2 regions of the Streptomyces sp. NPDC054866 genome follow, and region 1 is predicted to be linked to the other one. Evidence: predicted binding sites of a transcription regulator. Region 1 holds the regulator's gene; the other holds the start of a gene.
The links. The regulator HspR, encoded in region 1, represses chaperone genes until heat shock. The targets are predictions, from matches to a motif close to TTGAGNNNNNNNNNCTCAA.
Positions count from the first base shown of each region.

Region 1 (15,354 bases):
GAGTCGCCGCCCGCTCCCGCCCCGACGACGGTGTGCAGCTCATCGATGAAGGTGATGATCTGCCCGTCGCTCTCCTTGATCTCGGAGAGGACGGTCTTGAGCCGCTCCTCGAACTCACCGCGGTACTTCGCGCCCGCGACCATGGCCCCCAGGTCGAGGGAGACGAGCCGCTTGTTCTTGAGGGACTCGGGTACGTCGCCCTTCACGATGCGCTGCGCGAGCCCTTCGACGACGGCGGTCTTGCCGACGCCGGGTTCGCCGATGAGGACGGGGTTGTTCTTGGTGCGCCGGGACAGGACCTGCACCACGCGGCGGATCTCCTGATCCCGCCCGATGACGGGATCGAGCTTCCCCTCCCTGGCGGCGGCGGTGAAGTCGGTGCCGAACTTCTCCAGGGCCTTGTACTGACCCTCCGGGTCCGGTGTGGTCACCCGGCGTCCTCCCCTTGCCTTCTCGAACGCGTCGAGCAGTTTCTTGGCGGTGGCCCCGTGCTTGCTCAGGACCTCTGCGGCGGGGCCGCCCTTGGCGGCGATGCCGATGAGCAGATGCTCGGTGGAGAGGTAATCATCGCCCAGCTTCTTCGCGCGCTGCGAGGCGTCGGCGATGACCGCGAGCAGGTCGCGGTTGGGCTGCGGCGGCGCGACGGTGGATCCCGTGACGCTGGGCAGGCCGCTCAGTGCCCGTTCGGCGTCGGCACGGACGGCGGCCTGGTCGGCCTCCACCGCGGCGAGCAGGTCGGTGATGTTCTCGTTGTCCTGCCCCTCCAGCAGCGCGAGCAGCAGATGCGCGGGGGTCAGGTCGGGGTGCCCGTCCTTCACGGCCAGGCTGCTGGCCGCGTTGATCGCGTCCCGGCTCCTGTTGGTCAGCTCGGCGTCCACGTGAGTCGTCTCCTCCTTGCGGTCCGTATGGCCTGTCGGCGCGGTCCTATGGCCTGTCGGCTCGAGTGGCCCGGCCCACCTGCTTTAAACAGCGTACATAAAGTTGAGTCTATTCCACTCAAGGGAGGCGGGATGGGGGCATGCGGCGGGCCATGGCGGCGGCGGATAGGTTCCAACCCATGGCCATGGATCCCCACCACCCGACTCCCGCGTACCTAAGCTTCTGGCGCGAACGGCACCTGTGCACGCTGACGACGCCGCGCCCGGACGGCACGCCGCACGTGGTGCCGGTCGGTGTCACGTACGACCCGGAGGCGGGCGTGGCCCGCGTCCTTGCGAACAAGTCGAGCGCAAAGGTGACCCACGTCCTCGCGGCGACGGGCACCGAGGGCCCCGGGGCGCGGGTGGCGGTCTGCCAGGTCGACGGGCGGCGCTGGGCGACGCTGGAGGGGTACGCGAGCGTGCGTACGGAGGAGGGCGAGATCGCGGCGGCGATGCGCCGCTACGAGGAGCGGTACGGGAGGGTGCCGAGGCCCAACCCGGACCGGGTGCTGATAGAGATCACGCTGACGCGGGCGATGGGAACGAGGTCGCTGGGCGGCGAGGCCTAGCCCTGACCGGGGGGGTGCCGTCACACACCACAGCGGCGCCACCGTGTTCAGGTCCACGGTGGCGCCGCTGCTGGGGGAAGCACCTGCGCGATGTACAACGACGGGGGATCGCGTCAGGCGCTGCGGGGGGTGGCTGTGATGGCTCTTGTAGTGGTGGAACTCTGCTGGTCCTGCTGCTGTCGGCCCGACTGCCCCGGCTCACCGACCAGCTGGTGGTCACGCCGGTCGAGATTGACGAAGACCATCCCGTACCGAATGGCACACCGCACGGGCTGCGGGGCGCCTCGCGGCTTACGGAGGCACCGGTAGGCCCGGATCTCCTCCTCGTCGTCACGGGTGACGACTACTGGCTCACCGAGGAGCGTGACCATCAACGAGTCGCCGACGTGGGGTATCGCGGTGGCGAGATCGATGAAATGCCAACCGGAGCGGTAGGCGGTGGCCATTTCTCGGCGGAAGGTGCGGTCGTCGGGGGGAGTGCTCATGAGGTTACGTCTCCCGCCGGAGCGGGGGCGTCGGCAGGAGCCGTACCCCAGATGATGTCGCCCTTGGCCGAGGCCCAAATGATGTCAGGCGGCGCCGCGTTAGCCCCCGACTCCTGTATGGCCGTAGACCCGGTATCCCTGTGCAGATCAAAAGCGCTCACGGCGCTGATGGCCAATCCGACAGAGAAGGCACCAACAAGTACCGAGCGAAGCATTGTCTTGCACATAGCGGGCTTCGTCCTCACTTCCATAGCGACTCTCCCCCGGCCTCCCAAGACGATGGCTCATTCAGCCATGCGAACACCACAGGAGCGATGCATCATGTTCCTGCACGTTCAGGACCCTGGGGGATGGAGTTATGACAACAAAAGGCCCAATTCGGGCACATCCTCACTCCATGGCCGAGCTATGTGAAGAGGGAAAGCGGCTCTACGCCAGCGCGTTGCGCGCAGGACGCATCGCGCGCATCGAAGCGGACGCGGCTCCCTGCCTGGTGGAGTTCGCCCTCCTGCACCCCGACTCGGACGACCCCGACTGGCTCCGCCCGGCTCCACCTACCTCCGTGCTCGCGCAGCGCCTCCGGCCCATCGAGCGCGAGATCCAGGAACGAAGGGCCCTGGCGGTCCAACTGACCGACGCCTTTGAGCCATTCATGTCCATCAGCGTCCAGGACCGGTCGACTGCCCATGCGATCACCGTGCTGGAAGGCGCGACCAGAATCAACGCGGCCATAGAAATCGCCACAACTGAGTGCCAGAGCGAGATCCTTACGGTCCAACCCGGCGGAGGACGCAGCGAAGCCATCCTCACCGAGGCCGTAAAGCGCAGCCAAGGCATCATCGACCGTGGCATCAGGATGCGCACGCTGTACCAACACACGGCCCGGCACAGCCAGGGCACCATCGCCTATGCCGAGCATATGAAGCAGGGCAAGGTGGAGGTGCGCACTCTCGAAGAGCTAATTGAACGTCTGATGATTTTCGATCGCACGGTGGCCTACATACCGGCACGGGACGACCGTCAAGCGGCCTTGGAACTACGGCATCCCGGAATTGTCGAGTATCTGGCGAACGTCTTCGAGCAACTCTGGCAACGCGCTGCCCCCCTGCTCGAAGAGACCCCCTACGCCCCACCGACCGACGGCATCACGGGCGTCCAGCGCTCCATAGCCAGGCTCCTCATCGAAGGCCACGTCGACGAGGCGATCGCCCGCCGCCTCGGCATGAACGTCCGCACCTGCCGCTCCCACATCGCCAAGATCGCCGCGGCCCTTGGCAGCGGCAGCCGCGCTCAACTCGGTTATCTGATCGCCCAGTCCGGCATCCTGGACAAGGATCACTGAAGTCGGCGAGGGAGGTCGATCTGGCAACAGAGCCTCATGCCCACCAGGCCCCCGCCCACAAACCAATCCCGCCGTGAAGCGACTACCTCTGCTTAGAATCGCGTCGCTTCAACCACACGGGAGGGGGCACAGCGTGGCCGTCGAGCACATACCGCACGGCGTCGAGCAACTCTGCGAACCAGGTTCGGCCATGTACCTCCGCGCGCTGAACGAAGGCCGGATCCGAAGGGAAGACGCCGAACAAGCGCCCTGCCTCATCGACTTCGGCCTGCTCCATCCCGGAGTCAACGACATGCGGTGGTTGCATCCCACTGCCCCTGGCGCCGCCCTCCCCCGCCTCCTCCGCACCATCGAGGACCGCATCGCGGACCAGCGCCGACGGGAGGAACGCCTCACCGCGGCGTTCGAGCCACTCATGGCTCTCGACTCCCGGCTGACCCCTGAGTCCGACGATCCCGCGATCACGGTCCTCGACGGCCTCGAACGCATCAGTACGGCCATCGACCGGGCCGCGTCCGACGCCACGCAAGAGTTCCTCACCGTCCAGCCCGGCGGCGTCGGCCCTCCGGAGACCTTGGCGGACACCTTCGCCCGCGACCAGGCCCTGCTCAGCCGCGGCTGCCGCATGCGAACTCTCTACCAGTACACGGCCCGCCGCCCCCTCCCCTCTCTCGCCTACTTCGAGCGCCTCGAAGGCGACGCCGAAGCCCGCATCCTCGACGAGGTCACAGAGCGCCTGTTCGTCTTCGACCGAACCGTGGCCTTCATCCCCGCGAGCAAGGACCGCAGCCTCGCACTCGAAATACGCCACCCCGCCGTGGTCGACCACCTCGCCACCGCCTTCGACCGCCTGTGGCGCCTGGCCACTCCCATGCGGTCCCAGCCCGCACCCCAACCCGCCGAAAGCGGTATCACTGCCCGCCAACGCGCCATCGCCGCCCTCCTCGTCGAAGGCCACACCGACTCCGAGATAGCCACCCGCCTGGGCATGAACGTCCGCACCGCGCGGATCCACATCGCCAAGCTCGCCGCCAGCATCGGCAGCCACAGCCGAGCTCAACTCGGCTACCTCATCGGGCAGTCAGGAATTCTCGATCAGGAACTCCAGGAGTCGGCATCTCAACCAGGGAGCGACGGGGAAGCATGACCAGAGGGCACTGCGCGCACGAACCCGATGATCTGTGCAAGGCAGGAATGGATCTGTACGCCCGCGCCCTGCGCGAAGGCCGCATCCGTCCCCAAGCCGTCGCCCTCGCCCCCTGCCTTGTCGACCTCGGCTTCCTGCGTCCTGACGCCGACAACCCGCAGTGGCTACGTCCCGTCTCCCCTGCCGTCGTCCTCCCTCAGCTTCTCCTGGACATCGAGGTCGGCGTCGCCCAGCAACATCTTCACAAAGCGCAATTGGCTCTCGAATTCGGTCAGCTGATGTCGCTGTCTCCCAGCGGGGCCCCGGACTTGAGTGGCTCCGGGATCACCGTGCTGGAGGGAAGGGCACGCATTGACGCGGCCATCGGCCGAACAACCACCGCCACCAACCACGAGATCCGCATCATCCAACCGGGGGGAAAGCGGCTACCGGGAAACCTGGCCGCCTCTCGTCCCGTTGAACAGGGGTTTCTCAGGCGTGGCGGTCGTATGCGTACGCTCTATCAACACACGACCCGCCACTCACTGGCGACTCTCGCCCACTACGAGCAACTGCAGGGCGAGGCCGAGGTGCGCACTCTGGACGAACTTCCCCAGCGCCTCTTTCTCTTCGACCGGCACGTGGCAATGATCCCAGCGCGGGAGGCCAGAGACGTAGCCATCGAGCTACGCCATCCGGCAGTTGTCGCCCATCTCGGCGCATACTTTGAAGTCTTGTGGCACAAGGCGACTCCCATGTACCCAGTGCTTGCCCCGCTGCCCGCGCGGGACGGCATCACCACCCGCCAACGCGCCATCGCCGCCCTCCTCATCGAAGGCCACACCGACTCCGAGATAGCCACCCGCCTCGGCATGAACGTCCGCACCGCCCGAGTCCACATAGCCAAACTCGCCACCACCGTCGGCAGCCGCAGCAGGGCTCAACTCGGCTACCGCATCGGCCAGTCCGGGATCCTGGACGCCGAGAACTGAGCCAGCCGGCCCACCCCAAGCCCCCCTATGTCTGATTTCAGGCCGGTTTACTCCCGCCTCAGTGAGCTGCACTGCAACAAGATGACGCTGGCGGCACACCCCCACCCGCACCAAAGTTGATGTCGGCGGAGCAAGCTCACGACCGGGGGCGGAACCCTTGCGTCTTCGGCGTCATATTTCCCAGGGGGGGAAATGAAGAACAGCTGTTTTGTGAACCGAATAATGGCCACCAAAGCCGCGAAGGGTGCTGTCGTGGCGGCGTTGGCAGCCACTGCCATCGGCCTTACGGCCCCTATGTCCAGCGCCTCCAACGAGCGCTCGTGGACTGACGGTTGCCGGGGATACTGGTACTCAACCGCCGGTCACGGGTACTGCAAGAAGGCAAACACGTGGTACTCGAATGGCTGGTACACGAGCTACAACTGCAGCAGCGAAATTGACACGCAGCACTACGACAGGCTGCGCAACGGTTACAGGGGCAAGTACGACACCCACGAGTGCACGTTCAGCATCAGCAGCACTGACGTACACCACTAGCTCGCCTTGTTGTCCTAGTTCAGCTCGTTCAGCTCACCTAGTTCACCGGCGCTGCGGTGGGCCCGCCGTTCCGTTCTGGCGGGCCCACCCCGCAATTTGGGAATCCAATCTATGACCACTCACCCCGTCGCCCGGCTGACAGCCCTCACGCAGGGATACGGCAGCCGGCGCATCATCGAGGGTCTCGACCTGTCCATCCAGGCAGGTGTCACCGGACTGCTAGGGCCCAACGGAGCAGGCAAAACCACCCTGTTCCGTACCCTCGCCACGATCGCGCCGCCCCAGAGCGGGGGGCTTGAGCTCTTCGGCGAGCCCGTCACCTGTGAACGGGATGTCCGGCAGGTCCGTCCTCGAATCGGTTATCTCCCGCAGGACTTCGGCTTCTACCCGGCCTTCTCCGTCACCGATTTCGTCCGCTACTGCGCCTGGCTGCGTGAGGTGCCGTCCAAGGAGGCCGAGGCCGCGACCGACGAGGCGTTGGCTGCTGTCGGGCTGGCCGACCGGGGCCGTGACCGGATGAAGTCTCTTTCCGGTGGCATGCTCCGTCGCGCCGGGATCGCCGCCGCCATCGTCGGTTCTCCCTCCTTGCTCCTCCTCGACGAACCCACCGTCGGCCTCGACCCTGCCCAGCGCCTCGACTTCCGTGATCTCATTCGTTCCCTCGCCCGCGCCGGGGCTGCCATCGTTCTCAGTACGCACCTGGTGGAAGACGTAGGCGCTGCTTGCGACTCCGTCCTTGTACTCAGCGACGGACGAGTGGTCCACAGCGGGACCCCACAGCAACTGGCAGAGCTCTCCGCACCGACAGCTCCGGGGGACAGTCCGCTGGAGCGCGGCTACATGACGGTTCTGGGCAGTCGCAGGGGCAGTCGCGGAAGCAGCCGCGGAGGTAGCCGCGGGTCGACCGAGGAAGCCGCATGCTGAACGCATACCGCATCGAGCTGCGCCGCTCGCCCCTGCTCACCGCCTTCCCCGTGATGATCGCCGTGGACCTGCTGGTGCTCTTCGGGCGGTCCCGGTACTGGATCGGCGTGTGGCCCGAGGCGAGCGTGGCGGCACAGATCGTCACGCTCTTCCTGGGGCCCGTACTCGCCGGTGTTTCCGCCTGGCAGGCCGGACGTTCCTCCCGGGCGGGCATGCCCGAGTTCCTTCTCGCGGCCGCCCGGCCCGGCTGGCAGATCGAGGCCGCGAGGCTGGCCGCCACCCTCACGCTCGGATTCCTCGCGTACGGGATCGGGTGCCTCACCGCCGCAGCCGTCTCGCTCGGCGACGCGGGACCGGGGTTCCTATGGCCGTCCTATCTGCTCCTCGGCGCCTCGACCCTGATCATTTTCGCGTCCGTGGGACATCTGGCCGGCCGCTGGTGGCCCTCGGCGGGATTCACACCCATCGTGTGCGCCCTGGGCTGCTTCATCAGCATGTTGGCCCTGCCGTTCAAGTTCAACGTCCTCGCGGGGCCGCCGGACACCCACATGAATCCGCTGCCGGTCGCCCTTCGTCTCCTGTGCGCTCTCGCTCTCGCGGTGCTGGCGGTGACGGCACCGCCGCTGAAGAGGAAGGCCGAGCGCCAGACGCCCCGCCGGAAATCGCCACGGCATGTACGCGGCATTGCCGTCGGGTCGGTGGTCTGTTCCTTCACCGCTCTGGCCGCGACCCCAGCCGCCGGCGAACTGCGCGTGGAGCGTCCGGCCTCGGCGACCACGCCGCTGTGCGATCGTGCCGACGACAGCGCCCCGCGGGTGTGCGTCTGGCCCGAGCACCGGAAGTATCTGCCGGAGCTGACGCGGATGGCTCAGCGCCTCGACCAGACCAATCATTCCTGGATCAAGACACCCGCCGTGTTCTACGAGTTCGGGCTCCGGCGGACCGACCTGGGAGACCGGGGATTCGACATCGCCGAAGGGCACGTACGCACCGCGGCGATTGCCATGGCCGACCAGGTGTTCACTGAGTCGTTCGGCGACTGCAGCCCGCCCGAGGACGAACGCCGTGCGTGGCAGTCCATGGACAACATCGCACTATGGCTTGAATACCAGGCCGTGGGACAGGACCCGGCCGTCGCCGACGAGGGACTCCATATGGAAGGAGTCGACACCGCCCAGCGCGAGGCGACCAAGGCTGCGCGGATGCCGTCGGCCGAGCAGCAGAAGTGGGTCGAGCAGGAGCGCAGCCAGGTACTTCGTGAGAGCTCGTGGTGCAAGCCTGATGAATGGCACTGATCTGCTCCGCTATGCGAGAGTCCACCGGGCTACAGCCGTCGTCACCGGCACCGCGGTTGTAGCCCTTCTGTCAGCGTTGTTCGGTGGTACCAACATCGCGCTTCCCTCCATCGGCAGCGGCGGAGTCACCACGGGCGTGCCATACCGGCAAGAGCTTCCGCTCCTGTCGGCTGTCTTTCTCTCTGCCGCCCTCGACGGAGCCATGTCGGCACACGACGCGCTGGGGGCATCCGCGATGCACCGCCTTCGCGCTGTTTACTGCACTGCGCTCACGTTGACGGTTTGCGCCTTCTCGTTCGGCGCGGAGGCCCTCGCCAACGGGCCGGAATCCGGGACCGTCTTCGTCCGGTCCCTCTTGATCTGGCTGGGCCTGGCCCTGCTGTCCGCCGCCGTACTGGGGCAGCAACTCGGCTGGGCCATCCCGCTGACCTCGGTCCTCTTTCTCGTCTGGTACCCGAACAACTGGTGGGATTGGACGGCCAACCCGCCTACTGACCTCTTCAGCTGGGCTGTTGCCGCTGTCGCTCTGAGCCTCGGAGTTACCGCGATCGCGGCAACTCCCTGGCGACGGAAGGCCTTCCTCCACAGAGCGGCGAGGCCCCTCTCCCAAGAGGACTGATCGCCCCCTAGGCGGCGTCGGCAGTGGCCCAGCTTCGGAGCAGTGCCTCCCGCTCCGATGCCCGGGGTGAACCGCCCTCGTGTGCGCGGCCCCACTCCGCCATCCTCGCCAGCGTCGTGTTCATCGTTGCCGCGCCGTCCGTCAGACGGGTCAGGAGCTCGCGCGAAAGGTCGTACTCCGTCCGGGAGTAGCCGGCGGCCGTAGCGGCGATGTATGCCGCCAGCTCGGTCTCGCCCGACGGCGATTGGAGACGTACCGTCATCAGCGGTGCCTCGTCCGCGCCACCAAGGCCCACGGTGAGGGCCAGGTCCACCAGCGTGACCACCTGCCGCTTCAGGGTCTTGAGCGCTACGACGCCCTGCCCCTTCAGCGACTTCACCGGGGCGTCCTCGACCGTCAAGGCCCGCACCTCGTCCCACGGGTAGAACGCCGACTGCTTGTCGCCCAGGGCCACCACGCCCTCCGGAGTCAGGCGCACCCCCGCCGCCAAACCTGACGGCTTCGCGCCCACGTACACATCGCCCTCGGCGATCCAGAACAGTCCCACCATGGCCATGGCGACCCCACCCCCGCTTTCCCCAGCAGAAACGAAAAGGGGCCGGGAGGTCCTGCCTCCCGGCCCCTACGCCCACATATTAGTGAGCGCTACTGCGCTACTGCTCCGTCGTCCGCTTCGGACGCCACACCACCAGCGCGCTCGCCTGCTGCACATCCTGGTACGGGACCAGGTCCCGGCGGTACGACGCGTGGACCGCCGCCTCGCGCTGCTGCATCGCTGCGGCCGCGCCCTCCACGGCGCTGGACAGCTCGACCACCCTCGCCTGAAGCGCCGCGACCTGGTTCTCCAGCTCGATGATGCGCTTGATGCCTGCGAGGTTGATGCCTTCTTCCTGCGACAACTGCTGCACCGTGCGCAGCAGTTCGATGTCGCGGGCCGAATAGCGCCGGCCACGGCCCGCCGTGCGGTCCGGGGAGACCAGGCCGAGGCGGTCGTACTGGCGCAGGGTCTGCGGGTGGAGGCCCGAAAGCTGGGCGGCCACTGAGATGACGTAGACCGGCGTCTCGTCTGTCAGTTGGTACGCCCGCCCAAAATTGGACTGTCGACGACGGCCGTCCATCTCATGCTCCCTTCGCGGCCTGGAACAGTTCTGCCCGCGGATCGTCGTCCGCAGTCGCCTCGCGGTACGTCTCCAGGGCTTCCTTCGCCGCGTCGGAGAGTTCGGTCGGAACCGATACCTCCACCGTCACCAGCAAGTCGCCCCGCGAACCGTCCTTGCGGACCGCGCCCTTGCCCCGCGCCCGCATCGTACGACCGTTGGGGGTGCCCGGAGGCAGCTTCAGGGTGACCGGCGGGCCGCCCAGGGTGGGGACCTTCACCTCGCCACCCAGTGCCGCCTCTGCGAACGTCACCGGAACCGTCACCGTCAGGTTGTCGCCCTTGCGGCCGAAGACCGGGTGGGTGTCGACGTGCACGACCACGTACAAGTCGCCCGCCGGGCCGCCCCGTTCACCGGGGCCGCCCTTGCCTCGCAGGCGGATGCGCTGGCCGTCCGATACGCCCGCGGGGATCCGCACCTGCATCGTGCGCGACGACTTCGCCCTGCCCGAGCCCTTGCAGACCTCGCACGGGTCCTGGGCGATGAGCCCGCGGCCCTTGCAGTCCACGCAGGGGTCGGTCAACGAGAATCCGCCGCCTCCTCCCCGCGAGACCTGGCCCGTGCCGACGCAGGTCGGGCACACGCGCGGTGTGCCGTTCTTGTCGCCGGTGCCGGAACAGGCCTTGCAGGGAGCCTGGGAGGACATCCGGAGCGGGACCGTCGCCCCGTCCACCGCCTCCGTGAAGCTCAGCGTGACCTCGGACTCGATGTCCTGGCCGCGCCGGGGCTGCGTACGCGTGCCCGCGCCGCCCGCACCCGTGCCGCCTCGGTTGAACAGGCCCCCGAAGACGTCACCCAGACCGCCCCCGAAGCCGCCGCCGGCGCCGCCCGCTCCACCGCCCGGGGCGCCGCCTCCGAAGAGGTCGCCCAGGTCGAAGTTGAACGAACCGCCGCCGCCCGCGCCTCCGGGACCGGCTCTGAAGCCGCCGTTGCCGAAGAGAGCACGCGCTTCGTCGTACTCCTTGCGCTTCTTGGGGTCACCGAGGATGTCGTTCGCCTCGGAGATCTCCTTGAAGCGCTCCTCCGCCTTGACGTTTCCCTTGTTGGCGTCCGGGTGGTTCTCGCGTGCGAGTTTCCGGTACGCCTTCTTGATCTCGGCTTCGGTGGCGTCCTTGGGGACGCCGAGGACCTTGTAGTAGTCCTTCTCGATGAAGTCCTTGGTGCTCATCCCCGACGTCCCTCCTCTCGCTTCACAACAGCTCCGTCATGTCAGCCCTCGTCCGGGCCGCCACCGGTCTCCTTGTCCTCCGCCGCGTCGGCGGAGTCCGTGGACGTGGCGGTCTCGGCCTCGCCCTTGACCGTCTGCGCGCCCGGCTGCGGCTCGGCCACGGCCACCCGCGCGGGGCGGATGGTGCGCTCGCCGATGCGGTACCCCGGCTGCAGGATCGCGACGCACGTCGTCTCGGTGACGTCGGGCGCGTACGAGTGCATCAGTGCCTCGTGGATCGTCGGGTCGAAGGGCTCGCCCTCCTTGCCGAACTGCTGGAGGCCCATCTTGGCGACGACCGTCTCAAGGGCCTCCGCGACCGACTTGAAGCCGCCGACCAGCTCACCGTGTTCACGGGCGCGGCCGATGTCGTCGAGGGTCGGGAGGAGCTCGGACAGGAGGTTCGCCGCGGCGATCTCCTTGACCGTGACCTTGTCCCGCTCCACACGGCGGCGGTAGTTCTGATACTCGGCCTGGAGCCGCTGGAGGTCCGCCGTGCGCTCGCCGAGCGCCGTACGCACCTGGTCCAGCTGGGCGATCAGGCCCACGTCCTGAGCCGACTGAGCCGACTGAGTCTGCTGACTCGCATTGCTTGCGTCCCCGGCCGGGGCCGCCGGGCCCTCCTCGGTGGAGGGCTCGGCGGCCTGCGGCGCCGCGTCATCAGGGGTGGCGCCGGAGGGGACGTCGGGCTTCTCGGCGTTCTCGCCGAAGCCCGGAGTCTCCTCGGTCATGCGGCGCCGCCCTTCGTGTCGTTCGGCTTCTCGTCGTCGACGATCTCGGCGTCGACCACGTCGTCGTCCTTGGACATGTTCGGAGCCTCGCCGCCCTCGGCACCCGGGGCAGCGCCCTCGGCGCCGGCGGCCTGCGCGTCCGCGTACATGGCCTGGCCGAGCTTCTGCGAGACGGCCGCGACCTTCTCGGTGGCCGTGCGGATCTCCGCCGTGTCGTCGCCCTTGAGCTTCTCCTTCAGCTCTTCGACGGCCGACTCGACCTCGGTCTTCACGTCACCGGGGACCTTGTCCGCGTTGTCGGTGAGGAACTTCTCCGTCTGGTAGACGAGCTGCTCGCCCTGGTTGCGGGACTCGGCGGCCTCGCGGCGCTTGTGGTCCTCGTCCGCGTACTGCTCGGCCTCCTGGCGCATGCGGTCGACCTCGTCCTTCGGCAGCGAGGAGCCGCCGGTGACGGTCATCTTCTGCTCCTTGCCGGTGCCGAGGTCCTTGGCCGTCACGTGCATGATGCCGTTGGCGTCGATGTCGAAGGCGACCTCGATCTGCGGGACACCGCGCGGGGCCGGCGGCAGGCCCGTGAGCTCGAACATTCCGAGCTTCTTGTTGTACGCCGCGATCTCGCGCTCGCCCTGGTAGACCTGGATCTGGACGGACGGCTGGTTGTCCTCGGCCGTCGTGAAGATCTCGGAGCGCTTGGTCGGGATCGTGGTGTTGCGCTCGATGAGCTTGGTCATGATCCCTCCCTTGGTCTCGATACCGAGGGACAGCGGGGTGACGTCGAGGAGCAGGACGTCCTTGACCTCGCCCTTGAGGACACCGGCCTGGAGGGCGGCGCCGATGGCGACGACCTCGTCGGGGTTCACACCCTTGTTGGCGTCCTGGCCGCCGGTCAGCTCCTTGACGAGCTCCGCGACGGCGGGCATACGGGTCGAGCCACCGACGAGAACGACGTGGTCGATCTCGGAGAGCTGGATGCCCGCGTCCTTGATGACGTTGTGGAACGGCGTCTTGCAGCGCTCCAGAAGGTCGGACGTGAGCTGCTGGAACTGGGCGCGCGTGAGCTTCTCGTCCAGGTGCAGCGGGCCCTCGGCGGACGCCGTGATGTACGGGAGGTTGATCGTGGTCTCCGTGGAGGAGGACAGCTCGATCTTGGCCTTCTCGGCCGCCTCGCGCAGGCGCTGGAGCGCCATCTTGTCCTTGGAGAGGTCCACGCCGTGGCCGTTGTTGAACTGCTTGACCAGGTAGTCGACGACGCGCTGGTCCCAGTCGTCACCACCGAGGTGGTTGTCGCCGTTCGTGGCCTTCACCTCGACGACGCCGTCGCCGATCTCCAGGAGGGACACGTCGAAGGTGCCGCCACCGAGGTCGAAGACGAGGATCGTCTGGTCGTCCTTGTCGAGGCCGTACGCCAGAGCGGCGGCCGTCGGCTCGTTGACGATGCGCAGGACGTTCAGGCCCGCGATCTCGCCGGCCTCCTTGGTGGCCTGGCGCTCCGAGTCGTTGAAGTACGCCGGGACGGTGATGACCGCGTCGGCCACCTTCTCGCCCAGGTACGACTCCGCGTCGCGCTTCAGCTTCTGCAGGATGAACGCCGAGATCTGCTGGGGGTTGAACCCCTTGTCGTCGATGTCCACCTTCCAGTCAGTGCCCATGTGGCGCTTGACCGAACGGATGGTCCTGTCGACGTTCGTGACCGCCTGGCGCTTGGCGACCTCGCCGACAAGCACCTCGCCGTTCTTCGCGAAGGCGACGACGGACGGCGTGGTCCTGGCGCCCTCGGCGTTGGTGATGACGGTGGGCTCGCCGCCTTCAAGAACGCTGACGACAGAGTTAGTCGTGCCCAGGTCGATGCCGACCGCACGTGCCATTTCGGTTCCTCCAGATGTAACTCTTGAGTGGATCTGACTCAACAATGCATGACCGCTGCGCCGGCGTCAACAGAGCTGAGTCTTGGGGGCTCAACTCTTATCCCGCGCTTACGCGCAACCCGGGCCCCGCCGGGTAGCCGTCTGCGGGTCCGCCGTGGCTGGTCGCGCAGTTCCCCGCGCCCCTTCGGGGCGCCCCCGGCAGCCGCGACTCGGCAAGGGTTGCCTGAGCGACGCAGATCACCGCCTCGCTGGCTACAGTGCGGCTGAGTAAGTGGGTAGTCTCAGACGGACTGCATAAGTTACCGCTTAGTAATAGTTCGCCTCGCAGGCCCGAGGAGCCCCCAAATGCAACTCGCCGCGATCATCGTGTCGCTGGTCCTAATCGCGGTCGGCGTCGCGCTGTTCGGCCGTGCCATCGTGCAGATCTACCAGTTCATGCGGCTCGGCCAGTCCGTCCCGGCAGGCACCCGCACCGATCAGCCCGTGCAGCGCACCGTCACCGTGGCCAAGGAGTTCCTCGGCCACACCCGTATGAACCGCTGGGGCGTCGTCGGCGTCGCGCACTGGTTCGTGGCGGTGGGCTTCTTCTCGCTGCTCCTGACCATCGTCAACGCCTTCGGCCAGCTCTTCAAGGCCGACTGGATGCTGCCGATCATCGGCGAGTGGGCGCCGTACAACATCTTCGTCGAGTTCATCGGCACGATGACGGTGCTCGGCATCCTGACGCTGATCGTCATCCGGCAGCTGAGCAACCCCGACAAGCCGGGCCGCAAGTCCCGGTTCGCGGGCTCCAAGAAGGGCCAGGCGTACTTCGTCGAGGCCGTCATCCTCATCGTCGGCGTCTGCATCTTCACGCTGCACGCCCTTGAGGGTGCCCAGCACCACGTGGACAGCTACGAGGCGTCGTTCTTCATCTCGTACCCGTTCGTCTCGTGGTTCGGCGGCATGGACCTCTCCACGCTGCAGAACCTCACGTACTTCTTCGCCATGGTGAAGATCGCGACGTCCTTCATCTGGATGATCACCGTCGCGCTCAACACGAACATGGGCGTCGCCTGGCACCGCTTCCTCGCCTTCCCGAACATCTGGTTCAAGCGCGACGCGGACGGCTCCACGACGCTCGGCGAGCTCCAGCCCATGACGTCCGGCGGCAAGCCGATCGACTGGGAGGACCCGGCCGAGGACGCCGTCTTCGGTGTCAGCCAGGTCGAGCAGTTCTCCTGGAAGGGCCTCCTCGACTTCAGTACGTGCACCGAGTGCGGCCGCTGCCAGTCGCAGTGCCCCGCCTGGAACACCGGCAAGCCGCTCTCCCCGAAGCTCCTGATCATGTCGCTGCGCGACCACGCGCACGCCAAGGCCCCGTACCTCCTCGCGGGCGGCGGCAAGGACATGGAGGGCAACGAGAAGGCCACCGAGGAGCAGCTGAAGGACGTACCGGCGGCGGCGATCGCGGAGGCCGAGCGGCCCCTCATCGGCACCGCCGAGGAGAACGGCGTCATCGACCCCGACGTCCTGTGGTCCTGCACCAGCTGCGGCGCCTGCGTCGAGCAGTGCCCGGTGGACATCGAGCACATCGACCACATCG
Region 1 covers NZ_JBSGZA010000005.1:248,817-264,170, forward strand. Annotated here, with positions in the region: gene clpB (ATP-dependent chaperone ClpB) at 1-878, opposite strand, end outside; gene ACWGI2_RS26015 (pyridoxamine 5'-phosphate oxidase family protein) at 1,058-1,489, shown strand; gene ACWGI2_RS26020 (hypothetical protein) at 1,603-1,974, opposite strand; gene ACWGI2_RS26025 (helix-turn-helix transcriptional regulator) at 2,372-3,316, shown strand; gene ACWGI2_RS26030 (LuxR C-terminal-related transcriptional regulator) at 3,507-4,463, shown strand; gene ACWGI2_RS26035 (helix-turn-helix transcriptional regulator) at 4,460-5,434, shown strand; gene ACWGI2_RS26040 (ATP-binding cassette domain-containing protein) at 6,083-6,895, shown strand; gene ACWGI2_RS26045 (DUF7224 domain-containing protein) at 6,889-8,190, shown strand; gene ACWGI2_RS26050 (hypothetical protein) at 8,177-8,809, shown strand; gene ACWGI2_RS26055 (hypothetical protein) at 8,817-9,365, opposite strand; gene ACWGI2_RS26060 (heat shock protein transcriptional repressor HspR) at 9,463-9,927, opposite strand; gene dnaJ (molecular chaperone DnaJ) at 9,929-11,134, opposite strand; gene grpE (nucleotide exchange factor GrpE) at 11,176-11,904, opposite strand; gene dnaK (molecular chaperone DnaK) at 11,901-13,769, opposite strand; gene ACWGI2_RS26080 ((Fe-S)-binding protein) at 14,115-15,354, shown strand, end outside.

Region 2 (15,354 bases), on a different contig from region 1:
GCCCCGGAAGTCGGAGCCCACCTTGTCGATCTCGTCGAGGAGCACGACGGGGTTCATGGACCCGGCCTCCTTGATGGCCCGCACGATCCGCCCCGGCAGCGCCCCGACGTACGTACGGCGGTGCCCGCGGATCTCCGCCTCGTCGCGTACGCCGCCGAGCGCGACCCGCACGAACTTGCGGCCCATGGCGTGCGCGACGGACTCGCCGAGGCTCGTCTTGCCGACGCCCGGAGGACCGACCAGGGCGAGGACCGCGCCGCCACGACGGCCGCCGACGACCCCGAGGCCGCGGTCGGCGCGTCGCTTGCGCACGGCGAGGTACTCGGTGATGCGCTCCTTCACGTCCTCGAGGCCCGCGTGCTCGGCGTCGAGGATGCTCTGGGCGCCCTTGATGTCGTACTCGTCTTCGGTCCGTTCGTTCCACGGGAGTTCGAGGACGGTGTCGAGCCAGGTCCTGATCCAGGAGCCCTCGGGCGACTGGTCGCTGGAACGTTCCAGCTTGTCGACCTCCTTGAGGGCGGCCTCCCGTACCTTCTCGGGGAGGTCCGCGGCCTCGACGCGGGTGCGGTAGTCGTCGGACTCCTCGGCTGCGTCCTTGCTGTCGCCGTTGATCTCGCGCAGTTCCTTGCGCACGGCGTCGAGCTGGCGGCGCAGCAGGAACTCGCGCTGCTGCTTGTCGACGCCTTCCTGGACGTCCTTGGCGATGGCCTCGGCGACGTCCTGCTCGGCGAGGTGCTCGCGCAGCTGCTCGGTGGCGAGCTTCAGGCGGGCGGCCGGGTCGTCGGTCTCCAGGAGCTCGATCTTCTGCTGGGTGGAGAGGAAGGGGGAGTATCCGGAGTTGTCGGCAAGGGCGGAGACGTCGTCGATCTGCGTGACGCGGTCGACGACCTGCCAGGCGCCGCGCTTCTTCAGCCAGCTGGTGGCGAGCGCCTTGTACTCCTTGACCAGCTCGGCGACCGCTCCCGGCAGGGGGTCGGGCACGGTCTCCTCGACCTTGACGCCCTCCACCCAGAGCGCGGCACCGGGCCCGGTCGTCCCGGCGCCGATCCGCACGCGGCCACGGCCACGGATGAGGGCGCCGGGGTCACCGTCGGAGAGGCGGCCGACCTGCTCGACGGTGCCGAGGACGCCGGTCGCGGCGTACGTGCCGTCGATGCGCGGAACAAGAAGGACCTGCGGCTTGCTGCTCCCGTTGGAGCGGGCGGCCGCTTGGGCGGCCTCCACCGCGGCTCGTACGTCGGCGTCGGACAGGTCGAACGGAACCACCATGCCGGGCAGGACGACCTCGTCGTCGAGCGGCAGCACGGGCAGGGTCAGCGGCGTGGACGCGTTTGACTGAGCAGACTCAGCAGACATGATCTCCCCTTCGGCATTCAAGTTGAGCTATGTGGACTCAATGCTCGTGAGTCCTTGAATGTTCCCCAAAGGGTGTTCGCTGTCAGCGATCACTTCGATACGAGGCGATCAGGCGAGCCGGCGCCACCGTCGCACCAGCGGCCACGTGGCGACGCCGATCGACAGGGCCAGCAGATGGCCCCAGTTCGTCATCGGGTCCTCGAACGCGATCAGATCCTCGATCAGCATGCCGCCGAACCCGGCGAGCACCAGCCACCGGAGCCACGGCCTGAAGAGGCCCGCCAGCGCGCCGACGCTCGCCGCGACACCGAAGCTGATGCCGTAGTCGAGGCGGTGCAAGGAGCTGTCCGGCAGATGGCCCGCGAGGACCGAGAGGCCGACCGGGACCTCGGTCGCGAGGGTGGCCACGACGTGGCCGAGCAGGAAGACGCCCGCGGTGCGCAGCGCCCCGATGCGGCGCTCCAGGGCCGTGAGGACCAGCAGGAAGCCGATCGCGTACGGCGACGCGATGCCGCCCGCGATCCACAGCGCGCTGGCCACCAGGACGAGGAGCGGCTCCTGGGTGAGGTGCGCGACGTCCGTGCTGGAGTGCTGGTGCAGCGTCGAGATGAGGGACGGGTCCGCGTACTGCGTCAGGAGCGATGTCGCGGTCAGCACGGCCGCGTAGCCGAACGTGAAGGGCGTGCCCGTGGGGGTCGGGAGCAGGCGCCAGAGGCGCGGGCGCCGTCCGGGTGCGGCCGTCGCCTCGGGGGCGGTCACCTCAGGGGCTCGGGACCGTTGCCGGGGGATGCCGTCCAGGCCGGGCGGGGCTGTCTCCTCGGGTGCCGTGGGGGCAGCCGACACGCTCAGGTTCAAGGTGGGACGCTCCTTCCGTCATGTCCACCCTTTGCCGATCTTTCCGGCACTGTCTATGACCCGCGCCACGTGAGACACGAATCACAGCAACCTGCCCGCTCGTGTTCGCGTCCGCCCCGAGCCGCACGGGCGCCGGTCATACGCTGGCGGCCATGCACACCCACACCACCGCCCCCGTCGTCATCGACCGGCGTGAGGGGCCGTACGGCGAAGTCGTACTGCGGCGCCATGGTGCGCTTCTGCAGATCATCGCCAACGGCTGTTTCCTCATGGACACTTCGGACGGCCGCTCGGAGCGGCTGCTCGTCGACGCGGCGTACGACGCCCTCGACGATCCCCGGGAGCCCGCGCTGCTCATCGGCGGCCTGGGCGTCGGCTTCTCCCTCGCCCACGCGGCGGCCGACCCGCGCTGGGGCCGCATCACGGTCGTGGAGCGCGAGCAGGCCATCATCGACTGGCACCGCTCAGGTGCGGACGCCCCGCTGGCCGGGCTCTCCGGCACCGCGCTCGCCGATCCGCGCACGGAGATCCTGCACACAGACCTCGTGGCGCACCTTTCCGGCGCCGACGCCCCTGACGGCACCCCGAAAACGTACGACGCGCTCTGTCTGGACATCGACAACGGCCCGGACTGGACGGTGACGGAGGACAACAACTCCCTCTATTCTCCGGCCGGTCTGGCGGCCTGTCAGGCTCGCCTCAACCCCGGCGGAGTGCTCGCCGTGTGGTCCGCCCAGCCCTCGTCCGCTTTCGACTTCGCTCTACGGAATGCCGGGTTCCAGTCGGTACGGACGGAAGAGATCCCCGTTGCCCGAGGCGTACCCGACGTGGTTCATCTCGGCGTCAGGGCTGCGTAGCCGAGGTGCCTTCGCGACCCGTACCCTGCTGACCGAACACAAGCGATCAGTGTCAGGGGCGGGCGATGGAGCAGACACACACCTCCCACAACGGTGCGACGGCGGCGATGCCAGGCGCCCAGCGCCGGGTTCTGGTGGTCGAGGACGACCCGACGATCGTCGACGCCATCGCCGCCCGGCTACGCGCCGAGGGTTTCGTAGTGCAAACGGCGGGCGACGGCCCGTCCGCGGTCGACACCGCGCAGGCTTGGCAGCCCGATCTGCTGATCCTGGACATCATGCTGCCGGGCTTCGACGGGCTTGAAGTGTGCCGTCGGGTGCAGGCCCAGCGGCCGGTGCCGGTCCTCATGCTGACGGCGCGCGACGACGAGACGGACATGCTGGTCGGGCTCGGCGTCGGCGCCGACGACTACATGACCAAGCCGTTCTCCATGCGGGAGCTCGCGGCCCGCGTGCACGTCCTGCTGCGCAGGGTCGAGCGGGCCGCCCTTGCCGCGACCACCCCGCGCAGCGGGATCCTGCGGCTCGGCGAGCTGGAGATCGACCACGCCCAGCGGCGGGTCAGGGTCCGCAGCGAGGACGTCCATCTGACGCCGACGGAGTTCGACCTGCTCGTCTGCCTGGCCAACACGCCGCGCGCGGTGCTCTCGCGCGAGCAGCTGCTCGCCGAGGTGTGGGACTGGGCGGACGCGTCGGGCACCCGGACCGTCGACAGCCACATCAAGGCCCTGCGCCGGAAGATCGGCGCCGAGCGGATCCGTACGGTGCACGGCGTCGGGTACGCCCTGGAGACCCCGACCCCCTGAGGTGAGCCGTCCGATGACAGGTCCCTTCGGCGGGCTGCGGCCGTTCTCCATCAAGACCAAGCTCGGCACGCTGGTGGTCGTCTCGGTCTTCATCACCACGGGTCTGCTGATGGTGGCGATGAAGACGGAGACGGAGCTGCGCTTCATCACCGTCTTCTCCGTGATCGCCACGCTGCTGATCACGCAGTTCGTGGCGCACAGCCTCACCGCTCCCCTGGACGAGATGAACTCCGTGGCGCGCGCCGTCTCGCACGGCGACTACACGCGCCGGGTGCGCGGCGCCGACCGCCGTGACGAGCTGGGCGACGTGGCCACCACGATCAACCGCATGGCGGACGACCTGGAAGCCCAGGACCAGCAGCGCAAGGAGCTGGTCGCCAACGTCTCGCACGAACTGCGCACCCCCATCGCGGGCCTGCGCGCGGTCCTGGAGAACGTCGTCGACGGAGTCTCCGCCGCCGACCCGGAGACCATGCGTACGGCCCTGAAGCAGACGGAGCGGCTCGGGCGGCTCGTGGAGACCCTGCTCGACCTGTCCCGCCTGGACAACGGCGTCGTACCGCTGAAGGCCCGCCGCTTCGAGGTGTGGCCCTACCTGTCGGGCGTCCTCAAGGAGGCCAACATGGTGGCCTCCGCGCGTGCGGGCATCGCGTCGGGCTCCGGCAGCCACACGCGCACGGACGTGCATCTGCATCTGGACGTCACGCCGCCCGAGCTGACCGCGCACGCGGACGCCGAGCGCCTGCACCAGGTCGTGGCCAACCTCATCGACAACGCGGTCAAGCACAGCCCGCCGCACGGCCGCGTCACCGTGCGCGCCCGGCGCGGCCTCTACCCCGAGTCCCTGGACCTGGAGGTCCTCGACGAGGGCCCCGGCATCCCCAAGTCGGAGTGGCACCGGGTCTTCGAGCGCTTCAACCGCGGCAGCCACGCCAACACGCCTCCGTCGGGCCCCGGCAGCGACGGCGGCACCGGGCTCGGGCTCGCCATCGCGCGCTGGGCGGTCGATCTGCACGGCGGTCACATCGGTGTGGCCGAATCCCCTCGTGGCTGCCGGATCCAGGTCACTCTTCCGGGCCTGCCCGAACTGAGAAGTTGACGTAGGGTTCGAAACGGAAGCGATTCGCGGGCGCATCGGAAGCGCGCCCGGGTGACGCCACCGCGTTGGGCACGGCCCGCGCGGCCATCCGGCGATCCGGAACCTCGCTTGTTTCCCGCCATTTACGTCACCGAAACCCCCCATCCAATGTGACTTACGCGACGGATGACGGGGCCGGTCTGCACCTGACGGCGATGGAGGCGTAGCCTTAATTCCCGCTGTCCATCACCTTGTGAAGCGGAAGAGGGCGGTTACCGCCGTGTCGTCACAGTCCCCCAGTAGCTCGAGCATCTCGACCGACCAAGACGGTCAGGGCAAGGACCCTGCTGCTGCCTTCGGTCCCAATGAGTGGCTCGTCGACGAGATCTATCAGCAGTACCTCCAGGACCCGAACTCGGTCGACCGAGCCTGGTGGGACTTCTTCGCCGACTACAAGCCGGGAGCGGGCGCCTCACCTGCCGCTGCCCCGGCCAAGCCGGCGGGTGACGCAGCCGCGGGGGCTGCGGACACCACGTCCCCCGCAGCTCCCGCCGCACCCGCAGCCACTCCGGCCGCACCCGCGAAGCCCGCCGCGTCCGCCGCGCCCGCAGCTCCGGCTGCGAAGCCCGCGGCCGCCGCTCCGGCCCCCGCCGCGAAGCCCGCAGCCGCGAAGCCCGCCGCCAAGGCGGAGCCCGCGGCCCCTGCTGAATCGGCCCCGGCAGGACCCGAGTACGTGACGCTGCGCGGCCCCGCCGCCGCAGTTGCGAAGAACATGAACGCCTCCGTGGAGGTCCCGACGGCGACGTCGGTCCGCGCGGTCCCGGTGAAGCTGCTCTTCGACAACCGCATCGTCATCAACAACCACCTCAAGCGCGCCCGCGGCGGGAAGATCTCCTTCACGCACCTCATCGGGTACGCGATGGTGCAGGCCATCAAGGCCATGCCGTCGATGAACTACTCCTTCGTGCAGAAGGACGGCAAGCCGACGCTGGTCAAGCCGGAGCACGTGAACTTCGGCCTCGCCATCGACCTCGTGAAGCCGAACGGCGACCGCCAGCTGGTCGTCGCGGGCATCAAGAAGGCCGAGACGCTGAACTTCTTCGAGTTCTGGCAGGCCTACGAGGACATCGTCCGCCGCGCACGCGACGGCAAGCTCGGCATGGACGACTTCACCGGCGTCACGGTCTCGCTGACCAACCCCGGCGGCCTCGGCACCGTCCACTCGGTCCCCCGCCTGATGCCCGGACAGTCGGTCATCATGGGCGTCGGCTCGATGGACTACCCCGCGGAGTTCCAGGGCACCTCCCAGGACACCCTGAACAAGCTCGGCATCTCGAAGGTCATGACGCTCACGTCGACCTACGACCACCGGGTGATCCAGGGCGCCGCCTCCGGCGAGTTCCTGCGCATCGTCGCGAACCTGCTGCTCGGCGAGAACGACTTCTACGACGAGATCTTCAAGGCGCTGCGGATCCCGTACGAGCCGGTCCGCTGGCTCAAGGACATCGACGCCTCGCACGACGACGACGTCACGAAGGCCGCCCGCGTCTTCGAGCTGATCCACTCCTACCGCGTCCGCGGCCACGTCATGGCCGACACGGACCCGCTGGAGTACAAGCAGCGCAAGCACCCCGACCTGGACATCACCGAGCACGGCCTCACCCTGTGGGACCTTGAGCGTGAGTTCGCGGTCGGCGGCTTCGCCGGCAAGTCGATGATGAAGCTGCGCGACGTCCTCGGCGTGCTGCGCGACTCGTACTGCCGCACCACCGGCATCGAGTTCATGCACATCCAGGACCCGAAGCAGCGCAAGTGGCTCCAGGACCGCATCGAACGCACCCACGCCACGAAGCCCGAGCGCGAGGAGCAGCTGCGCATCCTGCGCAGGCTGAACGCCGCCGAGGCCTTCGAGACGTTCCTTCAGACGAAGTACGTCGGCCAGAAGCGCTTCTCCCTGGAGGGCGGCGAGTCCGTCATCCCGCTGCTCGACGCCGTCATCGACAGCGCCGCCGAGTCGCGCCTGGACGAGGTCGTCATCGGCATGGCCCACCGCGGCCGCCTGAACGTCCTCGCGAACATCGTGGGCAAGTCGTACGCCCAGATCTTCCGCGAGTTCGAGGGCAACATGGACCCCAAGTCCATGCACGGCTCCGGCGACGTGAAGTACCACCTGGGCGCCGAGGGCACCTTCACCGGCCTGGACGGCGAGCAGATCAAGGTCTCGCTCGCGGCGAACCCCTCCCACCTGGAGACGGTCGACCCGGTCATCGAGGGCATCACCCGCGCCAAGCAGGACATCATCAACAAGGGCGGCACGGACTTCACGGTCCTGCCGGTCGCCCTGCACGGCGACGCGGCCTTCGCGGGCCAGGGTGTGGTCGCCGAGACGCTGAACATGTCGCAGCTGCGCGGTTACCGCACGGGCGGCACGGTCCACATCGTCATCAACAACCAGGTCGGCTTCACCGCCGCCCCGGAGTCGTCGCGCTCCTCCATGTACGCCACGGACGTGGCCCGCATGATCGAGGCGCCGATCTTCCACGTGAACGGCGACGACCCCGAGGCCGTCGTCCGCATCGCGCGGCTCGCGTTCGAGTTCCGTCAGGCGTTCAACAAGGACGTCGTGATCGACCTCATCTGCTACCGCCGCCGCGGTCACAACGAGTCGGACAACCCGGCGTTCACGCAGCCGCTGATGTACGACCTGATCGACAAGAAGCGCTCGGTGCGCAAGCTCTACACCGAGTCCCTCATCGGTCGCGGCGACATCACCCTGGAAGAGGCCGAGCAGGCCCTCCAGGACTTCCAGGGCCAGCTGGAGAAGGTCTTCACGGAGGTCCGCGAGGCCATCTCGCAGCCCGCCGAGGCCGAAGTCCCGGCCCCCGAGGCCGAGTTCCCGGTGAACGTCGACACGTCGATCACCCAGGAAGTCGTCAAGCGGATCGCCGAGTCCCAGGTCAACATCCCCGACCGGGTCACCGTCCACCCGCGTCTGCTGCCGCAGTTGCAGCGCCGCGCGTCGATGGTCGAGGAAGACACCATCGACTGGGGCATGGGCGAGACCCTCGCCATCGGCTCGCTGCTCCTGGAGGGCACGCCGGTCCGTCTTTCGGGCCAGGACTCGCGCCGTGGCACGTTCGGTCAGCGCCACGCGGTCCTCATCGACCGCGAGACGGGCGAGGACTTCACGCCGCTCCTGTACCTCTCCGAGGACCAGGCCCGCTACAACGTCTACGACTCGCTGCTCTCCGAGTACGCGGTGATGGGCTTCGAGTACGGCTACTCGCTGGCCCGCCCCGAGTCCCTCGTCATGTGGGAAGCGCAGTTCGGTGACTTCGTCAACGGCGCGCAGACGGTGGTGGACGAGTACATCTCGGCCGCCGAGCAGAAGTGGAACCAGCACTCCGGCGTCACGCTGCTGCTGCCGCACGGCTACGAGGGCCAGGGCCCGGACCACTCGTCCGCCCGCATCGAGCGCTTCCTCCAGCTGTGCGCGCAGAACAACATGACGGTCGCGATGCCGACCCTGCCGTCGAACTACTTCCACCTCCTGCGGTGGCAGGTGCACAACCCGCACCACAAGCCGCTGGTGGTCTTCACCCCGAAGTCGATGCTGCGCCTCAAGGCGGCGGCCTCGAAGACGGAGGAGTTCACGACGGGTGGCTTCCGCCCGGTCATCGGCGACGAGACGGTCGAGGCGTCGGCGGTCCGCAAGGTCGTCTTCTGCGCCGGCAAGCTGTACTACGACCTCGAAGCCGAGCGGAAGAAGCGCGGCGACACGGGCACCGCGATCATCCGTATCGAGCGTCTGTACCCGCTGCCGGGTGCCGAGCTCCAGGCGGAGATCGCCAAGTACCCGAACGCCGAGAAGTACCTGTGGGCGCAGGAGGAGCCGGCGAACCAGGGGGCGTGGCCCTTCATCGCCCTGAACCTCATCGACCACCTGGACCTGGCGGTCGGCGCGGACATCCCGCACGGCGAGCGCCTGCGCCGCATCTCGCGGCCGCACGGCTCGTCCCCGGCGGTCGGCTCGAAGAAGCGCCACGAGCAGGAGCAGGAACAGCTGCTCCGCGAGGTCTTCGAGGCGTAGGCCTGAGCGGTCTTTACGAAGGTTCTGTACGCAGGTGGGTCCGGTCCCGAGTGCTTGTCACCCGGGGCCGGGCCCACCGGCGTATCGGCTTATCCTGAATGTCCTGAGCACATCGCTCGTCAGTCGTCGTTCCTGAATCGCGGAGCCTGTCTTGTACTTCACCGACCGTGGCATCGAGGAGCTGGAGAAGCGGCGCGGCGAGGAGGAAGTCACCTTCGAGTGGCTCGCCGAGCAGCTCCGCACCTTCGTGGACCTCAACCCGGACTTCGAGGTCCCGGTCGAGCGCCTGGCGACCTGGCTGGCCCGTCTGGACGACGAGGACGAGGACGAGTAGGCAGCGAGACGTGGTCGGCGCCCGCACCCTGTCGTAGGCAAGACCCAGGGCGCCTCGGGGGGCCTTCTCAGCCCCACCCGGATCCGGTGTCGGCCGCCCGCACCCTGTCGTACGCAAGACCCAGGGCGCCATGCACCAGCAGGAGCGCTCCCGCCACGGCCCAGCCCCCGCTGCGCCGCCGCACGGCCCACGCCGTGAGCGGCAGCCCCGCGGCCATCTGCGCCACGGCCAGCGCGCGGGCCCGGGGTCCGCGCAGCCAGGGCCCGAAGGGTCCCCGCTCGACCACGTCGAGCTCCGCCCGCACCGCGTCCCGCCACCCGGACCACTCCACCTCCCGGACCCCCGGCACCACGCGTGCCACCGCGCGCAGCCGGTCCGCGGGTTCGCCGGGGCCGAGGCCGGACGGGAGCGCCACTCCTGCCCGCGCGAGGACGGCGAGCAGGCCCAGCAGTCGTGCGCGTGCGTCGGACTCCGTGTCGGGGCGCCCCAGGGCCTCCAGGGCTTGCATGTCCAGGACGGGGTCGAGGCCGAGGCGTGCGCCGAAGGTACGCAGGGCCTCGTCCTCGCCGACGGGCGTCCCGTTCGCCAGCCACACGTACTCGACGGTGCGCCGGAAGCCCGCGGCGAGGGTGCAGCCGGAGCGGTCGGAGTCCCACCACAACGCGAGCACCGGCCAGGTCGACCCGACGGCGAGCGCGGTGGCCCAGCCGGTGAGCACCCGGTCCACCGGCTCGTCACCGTGCGCCCAGGGCTTGCCTTCGGGTACGAGGACGCTCCACTCGCGGCCCGCAGGGGCGAGCAGCAGCTGTTCGCGCAACAGGCGGGCGGAGGGCTCGACCGCGTCGGGTTCGGCCCGGCAGAGCAGCAGCGCACCGGCGGCGGTGTGCTCGAAAGCTTCGGACGACATGGCCCCACGCTAGGTCAAATCGCCATATTTAGCGCAGAGGAGCGAGGGCGTCTTGACTTTCCGTGACCGCGATATATCGTGTATCTCAGAGACGCGATATGGCGCGTTGCCGTCCGGGCTTCCGAGCCCTCCCGCCCACAGCAGCCCAGCCCGCCGAGGAGGTCAGCCCGATGTCAGAGTGGTCCGTCGCCGAGCCCCAGAAACTCACGTTCGACGCCCCCGTGAAGACCCTCCATGTGCGCGTCGTCAACGGAACAGTGAACGTCGTGGGCACCGACGAAGTTTCCGCCCGGCTCGAGGTCTCCGAGATCGAGGGGCCGCCCCTGACCGTCACGCAGGCCGACGGCATCCTGACCGTCGCGTATGACGACCTGCCCTGGAAGGGCTTCCTCAAGTGGCTCGACCGCAAGGGTTGGCGCCGCAGTGCCGTGATCTCACTTGCCGTCCCCGCGGGCACCCGTGTCGAGGTGGGCGTGGTCGGGGCGGGCGCCGTGGTCTCGGGGATCGAGGGGACCACGGAGGTCAAGGGCGTCACCGGCGACACGACCCTCGTCGGCCTCTCGGGCCGGGTCCGCGCCGACACGGTCTCGGGCAGCCTGGAGGCGCAGGGCATCACCGGCGACCTGCGGTTCAACTCCGTCTCTGGCGATCTGACCGTCTTCGAGGGCGCGGGCTCCTCCGTTCGGGCCGATTCGGTGAGCGGCTCGATGATCGTGGATCTCGACCCGGCGAGCACTCTGACCGACATCGGCCTGACGAGCGTGTCCGGGGAGATCGCGATAAGGCTGCCCCACCCGACGGACGCGGACGTCGAGGCGAACACCGCGAGCGGAGCGGTGTCCAACGCGTTCGAGGATCTGCGGGTCAGCGGCCAGTGGGGGGCGAAGAAGATCACCGGCCGCCTGGGTTCGGGCAGCGGAAAGCTGAAGGCGACGACGGTGACGGGGTCCATCGCGCTGCTGCGCAGGCCACCCACGGAGGAAGATCCGTCCGACGAGTTCCCGCCGACCGCGTCCCCGACGGACCCGAAAGACGCTCCCCCGGCTGACGACGACGCCGCCCCGACCGACAAGAAGGTGCTCTGAGATGGCCCCTGTGTTCGCCCACGGCCGACTGCGCCTGTACCTGCTCAAGCTCCTCGACGAGGCGCCGCGCCACGGCTATGAGGTGATCCGCCTCCTGGAGGAGCGCTTCCAGGGTCTTTACGCGCCTTCGGCCGGGACAGTCTACCCCCGCCTGGCGAAGCTGGAGGCCGAGGGCCTGGTCACGCACACCACCGAGGGCGGCCGCAAGGTATACGCCATCACGGACGCGGGCCGCGCCGAACTGGCCGACCGCAGCGGTGAGCTGGCCGATCTGGAGCTGGAGATCCGCGATTCCGTCGCCGAGCTCGCCGCCGAGATCCGGGACGGTGTGCGGGGCGCGGCCGGTGAGCTCCGCCGTGAGATGCGGGAGGCGGCCAAGGAAGCGCGCGCGTCCGGCGGCAGGCCCGAGGGCAAGAGCGGCGCGGGCGCCGGCTCCGGCTCCAGCGCGGGCTCCGGCAAGCCCTTCCCGGACCCCTCGGACTTCTTCGACGGTTCTTGGGCCGACAACGACGGCTGGCGCCAAGCCAAGGAGGAGTTCAAGCGCGCCAAGCAGGAGTGGAAGGAGCAGGCCCGGCGGGCGAAGGACGAGACCCGCAGGGCACGCGAGGACGCCCAGCGCGCCCGCCGCCAGGCCCAGGACGCGCAGGAGACCGCGCGCGCCCAGGCGCAGGAGGAGGTGCAGCGCATCGCACGGCGCGTCCAGGCCCAGGTGCAGGACCACTTCACGCGGGGCGACTGGCCGACGGGGGTCCGCGAGGGCCTGACGGAACTGGCCAAGGAGTTCGGGGAGTTCGGCAAGGACCTGGGCAAGGACTTCGGCGACTTCGGCCGCAAGGGCCCGCGGTCCGCCACCGAGGAGCCCAAGTTCACGTCCGCCCCTGAGGACGGGGTCCCCACGGAGTACGTCCCGGAGTGGGCGCAGGAGGACACCACCGGCAATCCGTCACGTGACCTGGACCGCCTCCTGGACCGCTTCCGTGACGACATCAGGGACGCGGCCCGGGACCACGGCGTGACGGAGGACCAACTCCGCGACGCCCGCCGTCACTTGTCGTCGGCGGCGGCCCACATCGCCGCGAGCCTGCGCACACCGAAGGGCTGACCTGGGTGGCCACCGGGCAACCGGGCCACCGGGGCGGCCTCGGTGGCCCCGGGCCTCGGTGGCCCCGGACCTCGGCAGCCCCGGTGGCCACCCAGGCCCATCGGCTTACGCGGCGCCCTCGCCGTACAGCACCCTCTCCACCGACTCATGGGTCACGCCATGGTCCGCGAGGACCTCGCTGACGAGCCCGGGGCGGACGGTCAGGGCGAACAGGATGTGCTCGTCGCCGATGCACCGGTCCTTGCGCGCTGTGGCCATGCGCAGGGACCTCACCAGGGTGTCCTTGGCCTCGCGGGTGAACGGCCGGTGCCCGCTCAAGGCCCGGCCGGAGCGGCGCCCGGCCCTGCGGCCACCCGCCAACGCGCCCACGCCATGAGCCTCTTCGACCCGGGAGACGATCTCGGACACATCGATGCCGAGTCCGGCCAGCGCCTCCGTGTCGGCCTGCGAGAGGCCAGCGCGGCGCCGCGCCTCACCCAGCGCGCCCTCGATCGAGTCCCGGCGGCGCGTGGCCCCGAGCGAGGCCAGGGCGAAGGACGCCCGGCTCGCCTCGCGGTCGAGCAGCGCGAGGAGCATGTGCCCGTCGTCGACGGAGGCCGCGCCCTCGCCCGCGGCATGCTCGACCGCGCCTTTGACCACGGCGCGGGCGTCCTTCGTGAACCGCTCGAACATCACTGCCTCCCGTACTTCTTGTGCACGGCCTGCCTGCTCACTCCGAGCTCCGCGGCGATCCCCTGCCACGACCAGCCCTGCTGACGCGCACTGCGCACCTGCACGGCCTCCAACTGCTCCACCAGCCTCCGCAGCGCGGAGACGGCCCGCAGTCCGACTCGTGGGTCACGGTCACCCGCACGCTCGGCGAGATCCGTAGCTTCGGTCATGCGTGTCAACTTACGTTGACGGGAGGCGCATGTCAACCACAGTTGACACGCGGGATGGGTCACCCGACTTCGAGCACGATCTTCCCGAACAGATCGCCGGACTCCAGGCGCTCGAAGCCCTCACGCGCCCGGTCAAGCGGCAGCACCTCGTCGATGACGGGACGTACGCCCGTGGCCGCGCAGAAGGACAGCAGGTCCTCCAGCTCGTCCTTGGACCCCATCGTCGAACCGACGATCTTCAGCTCCAGGAAGAAGACCCGGGTCAGCTCCGCGTGCGAGGGGCGGTCCCCGCTCGTCGCACCCGAGATCACCAGAGTGCCGCCTGGCTTGAGGGACTTGACGGAGTGCGACCACGTCGCCGCCCCCACCGTCTCGATGACGGCGTCCACCCGCTGCGGCAGCCGCGCGCCGGACTCGACAGCCTCCACCGCACCCAGCTCCAGGGCCCGCTTCCGCTTGGCCTCGTCGCGGCTCGTGGCGAAGACCCGGAGCCCCGCCGCCTTGCCGAGCACGATCGCGGCCGTCGCGACGCCGCCACCGGCGCCCTGGACGAGGACCGAATCCCCGGGGCGCACACCGGCGTTGGTGAAGAGCATGCGGTACGCGGTGAGCCACGCGGTCGGCAGGCAGGCCGCCTCGGCGAACGACAGCTCCTTCGGCTTCGGCAGCAGATTCCACGTGGGGACGGACACCTGCTCGGCGAACGTCCCCTGGTACTTCTCGGTCAGGATCGAGCGCCCCTCGTCGGGACCGACCCCGTACCCGGTCTGGCCGATGACGGAGTGCAGGACGACCTCGTTGCCGTGCTCGTCGATCCCCGCGGCGTCACAGCCGAGGATCATCGGCAGCCTCCCCTCGGGGAGTCCGACCCCGCGCAGGGACCACAGGTCGTGATGGTTGAGGGAGGCGGCCCGGACATTCACGGTCGACCAACCGTCCCTGGCCTCGGGGGCGGGACGCTCCCCCAACTCAAGGCCACTGAGCGGCTGGTCACGGTCGATGCGGGCGGCGTAGGCAGCGAACATGAGGTGACGATAGGCCGGGGGCCTACCCGTACGTAACCACGCACGACTGTGACGCGCGCCGCGCCCCCGTCTCGTACACCCCCGCCCCACCCCACACGCGCCGCGCCCCCGTCTCGTACGCGTCGGGGCGTACGAAACGGGGGCGCGGTCACGCCATGAAGTCACCGATCAGCGGCGGGCAACGCCCTCGGCACGCGCGGCCGCGGCCACGGCGGCAGTGACGGCCGGGGCGACCCTCTCGTCGAACGGCGAGGGGATCACGTAATCGGCGGAGAGCTCATCGCCCACCACGCCGGCCAGCGCCTCCGCAGCGGCGATCTTCATCGTCTCGGTGATCCGCGAGGCCCGGACCTGGAGCGCGCCCGCGAAGATGCCGGGGAAGGCGAGCACGTTGTTGATCTGGTTCGGGTAGTCCGAGCGCCCCGTCGCGACGACAGCCGCGTACTTGTGGGCGATGTCCGGGTGCACCTCGGGGTTCGGGTTGGCCATGGCGAACACGAACGAGTTCGGCGCCATGGAGGCGACCGCGGGCTCGGGGACGGTGCCGCCCGAGACGCCGATGAACACGTCCGCACCCGCGAGGGCGCTCTCCAGCGAACCGCTGAGCCCGGCCTTGTTGGTGATCTCCGCGAGCTCACGCTTGACCGGGGTGAGGTCGTCCCGGTCCCGGCTCACGACGCCCTTGCGGTCCGCGACCGCCACATCGCCCAGGCCCGCTTCGAGCAGGAACTTGGCGATGGCGACACCGGCCGCACCGGCGCCGGAGATCACGGCACGCAGCTCACCGAGCGTGCGCCCGGTCAGCCGCGCCGCGTTCCGCAGCGCGGCGAGCGTGACGACCGCCGTGCCGTGCTGGTCGTCGTGGAAGACCGGAATGTCGAGCCGCTCCTGGAGCTTGCGCTCGATCTCGAAGCAGCGAGGCGCCGAGATGTCCTCGAGGTTCACACCACCGAAGGACGGCGCCATCCGCACCACGGT
Region 2 covers NZ_JBSGZA010000003.1:992,950-1,008,303, reverse strand. Annotated here, with positions in the region: gene lon (endopeptidase La) at 1-1,356, opposite strand, end outside; gene ACWGI2_RS19985 (rhomboid-like protein) at 1,465-2,211, opposite strand; gene ACWGI2_RS19980 (spermidine synthase) at 2,364-3,068, shown strand; gene ACWGI2_RS19975 (response regulator transcription factor) at 3,134-3,874, shown strand; gene ACWGI2_RS19970 (HAMP domain-containing sensor histidine kinase) at 3,888-4,973, shown strand; gene ACWGI2_RS19965 (multifunctional oxoglutarate decarboxylase/oxoglutarate dehydrogenase thiamine pyrophosphate-binding subunit/dihydrolipoyllysine-residue succinyltransferase subunit) at 5,233-9,042, shown strand; gene ACWGI2_RS19960 (DUF6104 family protein) at 9,194-9,376, shown strand; gene ACWGI2_RS19955 (hypothetical protein) at 9,444-10,283, opposite strand; gene ACWGI2_RS19950 (DUF4097 family beta strand repeat-containing protein) at 10,454-11,368, shown strand; gene ACWGI2_RS19945 (helix-turn-helix transcriptional regulator) at 11,370-12,470, shown strand; gene ACWGI2_RS19940 (Clp protease N-terminal domain-containing protein) at 12,576-13,142, opposite strand; gene ACWGI2_RS19935 (helix-turn-helix domain-containing protein) at 13,142-13,351, opposite strand; gene ACWGI2_RS19930 (zinc-binding dehydrogenase) at 13,411-14,376, opposite strand; gene ACWGI2_RS19925 (NAD(P)-dependent malic enzyme) at 14,545-15,354, opposite strand, start outside.
Region 2: the regulator HspR is predicted to act here: its motif matches at 1,379-1,397, upstream of lon (endopeptidase La).